Regions from separate parts of the Shewanella sp. 10N.286.48.B5 genome, predicted to be linked through region 2. Evidence: predicted binding sites of a transcription regulator. Region 2 holds the regulator's gene; the other holds the start of a gene.
The links. Region 2 encodes MetJ, which represses methionine synthesis genes. Its sites were predicted from a motif close to TAGACGTCTAGACGTCTA; they were not measured.

Region 1 (4,222 bases), 1.6 Mb from region 2:
CAATATGACATCACCGTCATCAAGTGCAGCAGTACTGCCAATGATAGAGGCTTCTTCGCCAGTACAAGTCATATAAAAACTAATACGACCTTGCCTTTGAGCACTTAACATACGTTCATCTAATACTCGGGTAAAAACACAAGTATCATGTATACGTTCAGCCAAGGCTTTATCAATAACGGGCATAACGGCATTTTCGTAAGTTGTGCCATCAGCTTGTAGAATTTTTAAAATAGGAATGTGCAATGAAGCTTTGTCTAAGAAGCTGACACGATGCACTGTTTCATTAGTCAGTGTTGCGTTGCTCATATTGTGCTCTTGTTATTTGTAGCCTTAAAAATAAAGCGTAATTTATTATATGCGAACGAACATTACGTTAACGTAAACTTACTATCAACTAATGTTCATTCCACTTAGTGAATATCCTGTCATATAAAATGTATATTTAGCTTTACAACTTATTGAATGTCTTCATTAGGTGCTGGCACTAAACATAATACTGTACGTTGGCCCACAGGTACATTTTCATTAGGAAAAACGATAGCTTCGTATGGATAAATGACCTTAATCTCAGTGTCACCTTCCGTTGCTAATACATGATTTTGCTTGAACCCAGAAAAATTTACCGTTGTCTTATCAAAGGTGAATTTGAAATCATCAAACTGCTTGTTAATGGAACGAGACACTTTATATAAGTGAAGTTTGTCTTTATCAAAAGGAGCTAGTTCAACTTGTTGTTGAGTTATCAACTGCAAAAGCATCTTTTTAGTATTGGCAAATTTTAACATATCATTCTCGCCAAAAGGCATCACTTTACCCAGTTCGACTGTAAATGCATCGGCTTTGAATTGTACTGATGAATAATAGCTAAAAGTAGTGGTAGGTTCATGATGGAATAAAATGGTGTCAACATCACAACCCGCTAAAAACATAATTTGATCAGCACTAAAGCTACGTCCAGGCCTGTAAGGATAAATCGCAAATTTCTCATGTTTAGACGGCTTTATCGCGGTGTGTAAGTCGTAATGTATTCGTTGTGAGCTATTATTTTGAAGATAAAAATTAGCTACATATTCCTCTAATTTTTTTGCTCTAACTCTTTCTTTATTTGATAAACCTAAACCGGAAGAATGTGCCCCACTGAACAAACGATTCATATTCTCTTCTACAAAGCGTGTTTGGCTGAGTATGGAATCTGGATTGCCAATTATAAACAGGACTCTTTGTTTTGTAACGATTGTTTCTTTTAATAAATTATTTATGAGTTCGTTACAGATTTCAATAGGTGCTGTTTCGTTACCATGTATGGCACAAGATAAAACAATGTCTTTAGTCGACCCTTGAGCTGGATTAAAACAAATAATCCCGTTATCTAAAATCGTAACTGTTGTTTTATTTGACAATTCAAAGCGCTGTTCTGGCACCTTGTTATTAATGTTAGTTAACGTAAATGCTAAAAAATCTTTGTCATCCATTAATTGTTGAAACACGCTGACTCCTTGATGCGGCTTTAAATATTGAATGGTTTCAAACGGTAGTCGGATTCTATCACATTTAGGGGAAGCTAACGTTAAGTAACATTTAACAGAGTGTAAATCTTTGCTTGCATTATTTATTAGAATAAATATACTTTTAGCCATCTAGACTTCTTTACGGGTATCGTATGACTATAGCAACTTTTGGTGCAGGCTGTTTTTGGGGCGTTGAATATTTTTTTAAACAAATAAATGGTGTAGTTGCAGCACAATGCGGTTATATGGGGGGAAATGACAAATTTCAGACCTACGAGCAAGTGAAAGCGGGCGTAACGGGCCATGCAGAAGTGGTACAGGTTGAGTTTGACGAACATATCGTTAGCTATGAAGAGTTGTTGACCGTTTTTTGGCAAAACCACAATCCAACCACTCTAAATATGCAAGGTGGTGATATTGGCAGCCAATATCGAAGCACTATTTTTTTCCACAGCCAAGAACAAAAATTATTAGCAGAGCAATCTAAATTGTTGCTAATTCAAAGTGGTAAATGGGGATTACGACAAATTGTAACTGAAATTGTACCGGTTCAAACCTTTCATCCGGCGGAAGAATACCACCAAAACTATCTAGAAAAGAATGGCTTACCAAGTTGTCATATTAGTTATTAGCATGTAAAAGTCTAATGCGATAAGTCCTTGGTGTCTTTTGTGTACGGTATCGATTGCCTCAATCTATATCTTGGAGCAATCGCTACTTTACCCCACCCTGTAAATTCCCTACAATCCATGCAAATTGCTTAAAGCATGTAATGGAGAAATAAAAAAATGAGTCAAGCTCGTCATATTAACCTGTTAATTTTAGGTTCTGGCCCTGCTGGTTATACTGCTGCAGTTTACGCAGCACGTGCAAATTTGAAGCCTGTCATGATCACTGGGATGCAACAAGGTGGTCAACTGACTACGACTACTGAAGTTGAAAACTGGCCAGGCGATGCTAATGGCTTAACCGGTCCAGCATTAATGGCAAGAATGCAAGAACATGCTGAAAAGTTTGATACTGAAATTATCTTTGATCATATTAATGAAGTTGATTTTAGCCAGCGCCCTTACCGATTAAAAGGAGACAATGGTGAGTTTACTTGTGACGCATTAATCATTGCAACTGGTGCATCTGCCAAATATTTAGGCCTTCCATCTGAAGAAGCATTTATGGGCCGTGGTGTATCAGCCTGTGCTACCTGTGATGGTTTCTTTTATCGTAACCAAAAAGTGGCTGTAGTTGGTGGTGGTAACACTGCTGTTGAAGAAGCGCTTTATTTAAGTAATATTGCTTCTGAGGTGCATTTAATCCACCGTCGTGATTCTTTCCGATCAGAAAAGATCCTGATCAACCGTCTGATGGATAAAGTTGCTAATGGCAATATCATCCTACACTTAGATCAAACTCTTGATGAAGTCGTCGGTGACAACATGGGTGTTACCGGTCTTAAAATGAAAAGCACTAAAGATGAGTCAATTTCAGATTTAGAGGTTGCTGGCGTTTTCATTGCGATTGGTCATAGCCCAAACACCGGTATTTTTGACGGTCAACTTGATATGAACTACGGTTACATTACCGTCAACAGTGGCCTTCAAGGTAACGCAACTCAGACAAGTGTTGAAGGCATTTATGCTTGTGGTGACGTAATGGATCAACATTATCGTCAAGCTATTACTTCAGCAGGATCAGGTTGTATGGCTGCGTTAGATGCCGAGCGTTACTTAGACGCACAAAAGTAGAATCGTCACTTTGTAATCTACTAGTTTACACATAGTGAGCTAGTAGCGACAAGCCATCCATTATTGTGATGGCTTTTTTATTGTTTGTATTTTATCGATGTGAATAACACAGGTGAAGGCTGTTGTTTATACAGTTGACCAGTTTTTGTTTAACACTATTACTGCACATTACTCATTTTTTTAATGGTTAACTTTCAAACTGTATATTACAACTTCAGTTTTGCCATTAACATCTGAATGAAACTGCTGACAGATAAATTCCATTCCTATTTTCTTCATAATTTTAATTGAACCTAAATTATCCTTATCCGCTATTGCTGTAAAACGTTCAATAATTGGTTGTTCCTCTACCAATAATTTAATCACTGCTTTGGCGCTTTCTGTCGCATAACCTTTCCCCCAAGCTGATTGTTTGAATCGCCAACCAATTTCAAGATTATTAAATTCAGGGGTCTCACTGAAAAAGCCCATGGGCCTAATCAATATCCAACCAACAAAGTTATCACGACGATCAACAGTATCTAGTTCTCGCTTTTCAAACACCTTCCAAAAGCCCCACCCTTTGGATGGCGTTAAATAACTTGCCAAACGTGGTATAGAAATATGTTCTATATCAGATTTTGAGGTAGGTTTTCCGCCGTTTATATATTTCATCACATCGGGATTTTGGTCTAGAGCGTAAAGTAAATCGGCATCATCAAGCGTCATAATAGCAATTGATAATCTGTCTGTTGCTAACTGGGTTTTCATAACACCTACTTCCAATAAGTCAAACACAATGGCAAGATTCTAAATTTTAGATATAAAAAAAGGAACCCTAAGGTTCCTTTTTTAAAGAATAATAACTAATTACTTAGCTAAAGCTTCTTTTGCTTTTTCAACTAAAATTGTGAAAACAACTTTGTCGAATACAGCGATGTCAGCCAAAATTTTACGATCGATTTCGATCGAAGCTTTTTTAAGACCGTT
Region 2 (4,222 bases):
CAAGGTGATATTGATATGCTGACTAATCTCGATCCCGCCAACCCTCCTGCAGATCTCACTGACTTAGACTCTCAAGGCATTGTATTAGCCGCCGGAGTCACAGATTTTGGGGTGGCGTTAAGCTTTCCACTATCTATAGTTAACATGCCTGTAAAAGTTGGGATTTCACCTAAGTTTCAACGCATTGATACCTATCATTACAGTGCCAGTGCCAATAACTTTGATGTCGATGATTTTGATGATGATAAATATCGAAATGATGACAGCTTATTTAACCTTGATCTTGGGGTGGCTATTGAGCCAACAGAAAGCTTAACCTTAGGGCTGTCTGCTCGTAATTTATTCAGTAAAAAAATAACCACAGTTGAAGCTCAAGGACGGACATTTGAATACCAAATTGAGCCGTTAGTCACAGTGGGAGCTGCTTATGATTGGTCCAGAGTCACCTTAACCACGGATATTGATCTGGTGGAGCAAAGCCGTTTTAGCGAGTTTGATGCGGTGCAGTATTGGCGAGTGGGCGGTGAAGTTAAAGCCACTGACTGGCTGTTTTTACGCATGGGCTACCGCCATGACTTAAAAGATAATAGCGTAGATATTTACTCTTTCGGCACCGGCTTTGCCATCGGCCAAGCCTTTAAGCTGGATATGAGCGGCAGCTATGGTGATGATGCCATTGGCGCTGTGCTGCAAACTTCTTATCACTTTTAAGCGTTATCATTTTTAGCTGTCATCATTGTTGCATTTATATCTGCCACAAAAAGATGATCGACTAGCCTGCTGATAATTCAATTAACGACTTAAGGGTTAGCAATAATGCACTTAAGCTACATAACACCATAGTGGCGATGCGAGTCTTATTTTTATCAACCTTATTGGTTAGCTTTCCTGCGGCAATATTTCCGAGTATGACAGATGGCAATAGCATCAATGACAACCACAGATGCTTTTCTTCCACTAAGCCTGCAAGCATTAAAATAATCAGTGCGATCATTGAGCTGAAAACAAAAAAGATCGATAGCGCGGCTCTAAACTGCGGCGCATCTTTACCGGCTAATAAAATCGCTAATGGTGGCCCACCAATGGCGGCAATATTTCCAAATACCCCCGACAAGACACCTGCAATAAATAGCGAAAGCCGATTTACTGGCGCTGTGATCTTAAAAATACTCAGCAACACCGCTGCGCCGACAATAAAGGCAATGGCTAACCCCAGTACTGCTTGGGGGGCAAACAGTAATAAACCTGCGCCCATAAAGCCACCAGGTATTCGCCCCAGCAGCGCATATTGCAGCCCATTAAACTCCAGTTGAGTACGTTCACGCAATAAGGTCAATAAGGCGATGGAAAAACCCATCATAATCACAGGGGCTGGGACTAATTGTGGGTCGATGATATAGAGAAGTGGACTGGCAACAACCGCAAGCCCAAAACCGATAAGGCCTTGGGTTAATGCGCCTATAAAAATGATAACCGATGCAAGCATCAAGGTCTGCGGATCGATAAATTCCATTGTCGACTCTTTAGGCGCAATACTGCAACTCACTCTCAGCTTGAGAGCTCGATACGTTAAATGACGAGCAGTGTTTGATTAATTGAGTAGGCTTATGCTTTAGCGCAAGTACTTTAGCGCAAGTACTTCAGCGCTAGTCGCTAGCTTGACTTAATCAAGATCTTCCCACTCAATTCCCATGGCATCCATCAAAGCTTTTGCTTCAGATGGGATGCTATCAGGCCCTTCTTTTGATAAGTCACCGTCATTTGGCAGTGGTTGTCCAGTGTAGGCATGCAAAAATGCTTCACACAGTAGTTCACTATTGGTTGCATGACGTAAGTTATTAACCTGGCGGCGGGTACGTTCATCAGTCAATACTTTTAAAACTTTTAAAGGTATGGATACCGTGATTTTTTTAACTTGTTCATTTTTTTTGCCATGTTCGGCATATGGGCTGATATAGTCGCCATTCCATTCAGTCATTAACTCACCTTTATACGATAGATTCGTGGCAGATTTTAACCGCTAAATAATAACAGTCAAATTATTGCGGTTATTCTATAACGAATGGAAATAGATTTCTTTATGTTTAGACGTCTAAACGGCTGATTTGTATTGACGATGTGACTTAGCTTAGGTACATTTAGCCATCTAGACATCTCTTTAGTGTGTATTCTTTAGGAGTTTACAATGAGCAAACATCGCGCAGCTACGCTAGCAGTACGCCAAGGTATCGAGTCTGATACCCAATACGGCGCTGTAGTCCCGCCGATTTATCTATCAACAAACTATTCTTTTGATGGCCATAAAAACCCTAGAGAGTTTGATTATAGTCGTTCAGGAAACCCGACGCGCTGCGTGTTAGGTGAAGCCATTGCCAAACTTGAACATGGCGCTACTGGGGTGGTTACTTGTACCGGTATGGCTGCGATTACCTTGGTCACTAGTTTATTAGGCCCCGATGATTTACTGATTGTGCCTCACGATTGTTATGGCGGTAGTTACCGTTTGTTCACAAATCTTGCCAACAAAGGCCAATTTAAATTACTGGTGATTGATCAAACAGATGAGCAAGCACTCAGTGATGCGATTGCTCAGAAACCTAAAATGGTGTGGTTAGAAACGCCGTCAAACCCATTATTACGTGTTGTTGATATCAAAGCTATTGCTGAGCAAAGCCATAAAGTCGATGCCTTAGTTGTGGTTGATAACACCTTTTTATCGCCAATTTTGCAACAGCCATTAGAGCTAGGCGCTGATATCGTCATGCATTCCACCACCAAATATATCAATGGTCATAGTGACGTTGTAGGTGGCGCTGTGGTGGCAAAAGACCCTGAACTGGGTGAGTTACTACACTGGTGGTCAAACACCTTAGGGCTAACAGGCTCGGCTTTTGATAGTTACCTAACCTTACGTGGCATTCGTACTTTAGCTGTACGTATTCGCGAGCATCAAAAAAATGCTGAGCAAGTTATTGACGTACTTCAGGCCAGCAATCTTGTCGAAAAAGTGTATTATCCAGGCTTAAAAGACCACCCAGGTCACGATATTGCAGCTAAGCAACAACAAGGCTTCGGCGCTATGTTAAGTTTCGAACTTAAAGGTGGTGAAGCAGAAGTGGTCGCCTTTTTAAATGCACTGTCTATTTTCAGTGTTGCTGAAAGCTTAGGCGGAGTGGAAAGCTTAGTTGCCGTACCTGCAACCATGACCCATAGAGCAATGGCGCCTGCAGCACGGTATGAAGCTGGCATTAAAGATACTTTACTGCGACTATCTGTCGGGATTGAAGATGCTGAAGACTTGGTTGCCGATATTGAAGTAGGCTTAGCTGCTGTCGCTGCGCTTTAAGTTAATCTCCCTTGGCTATATTCATGTAGTCAGGCTGGTATATGTTGTTTAAGGAGTGAAAAATGGCCCGCAGTCATTTACATAAATTTGGTGGTTCAAGTCTTGCTGATGCAGATTGCTATCGCCGCGTTGCCCATATTTTACTGACTCATGGCAACAGTGATGATTTAGTCGTTGTTTCAGCTGCGGGTAAAAGTACTAACTTTTTATATAAATTACTCTCCTTAAGAGAAAACGGTGACTTGTGGCAAGAAGAGCTACAAGTACTGGTGAGCTATCAGCAAAACCTGATTGAGCAACTTCTCTCAAACGAACAAGCGCGCGATTTACGTGAGCGCCTATCAACCGATAAATCGCAATTAGTCAGTTTATTGTCCCTTGAAGAGCGCAATGAATTTCAGCTCAATCATGTATTAAGCTTTGGTGAGCGTTGGTCAGCACGATTAATGGCAGCCTTATTAAGAGAGTCTGGCGTTGCTGCCGCGAATATTGATGCCTGCTCACTGCTGGTGGCTGATGAAGGGCCTGTGCCGAATATTCGTCTTGATGAGTCCCGCGAAAAAGTCCAAAAGCTGCTGGATGCTAATCCAAATACACGCTTAGTGATCACCGGCTTTATCTGCGCCAACAGTAAAGGGGATACATTATTACTTGGCCGCAATGGCTCAGATTACAGCGCCACCTTAATTGCCAGCTTAGCGGACATTGAACGAGTGACTATTTGGACCGATGTTGAAGGGGTATTTAACGCTGATCCGAATAAAATTAATGATGCCAAATTACTTGAAAGCATGTCACTTGCTGAAGCCGATCGTTTAGCTAAACTCGGCTCGCCAGTACTGCACAGCCGAACTTTACAGCCCTTATTTGATACTA

Region 1: a site for MetJ is predicted at 1,634-1,651, ahead of msrA (peptide-methionine (S)-S-oxide reductase MsrA). Genes of this name have one in related genera too.

The regions. Positions count from the first base shown of each region.
Region 1 is NZ_MCVG02000001.1:1,604,734-1,608,955, forward strand. It holds gene BCU57_RS06965 (thiamine pyrophosphate-dependent dehydrogenase E1 component subunit alpha) at 1-309, opposite strand, end outside; gene astE (succinylglutamate desuccinylase) at 459-1,490, opposite strand; gene msrA (peptide-methionine (S)-S-oxide reductase MsrA) at 1,664-2,143, shown strand; gene trxB (thioredoxin-disulfide reductase) at 2,300-3,253, shown strand; gene BCU57_RS06985 (GNAT family N-acetyltransferase) at 3,434-4,003, opposite strand; gene rplT (50S ribosomal protein L20) at 4,103-4,222, opposite strand, start outside.
Region 2 is NZ_MCVG02000001.1:3,238,821-3,243,042, reverse strand. It holds gene BCU57_RS13870 (conjugal transfer protein TraF) at 1-711, shown strand, start outside; gene BCU57_RS13865 (sulfite exporter TauE/SafE family protein) at 773-1,513, opposite strand; gene metJ (met regulon transcriptional regulator MetJ) at 1,664-1,978, opposite strand; gene metB (cystathionine gamma-synthase) at 2,186-3,346, shown strand; gene BCU57_RS13850 (bifunctional aspartate kinase/homoserine dehydrogenase II) at 3,409-4,222, shown strand, end outside.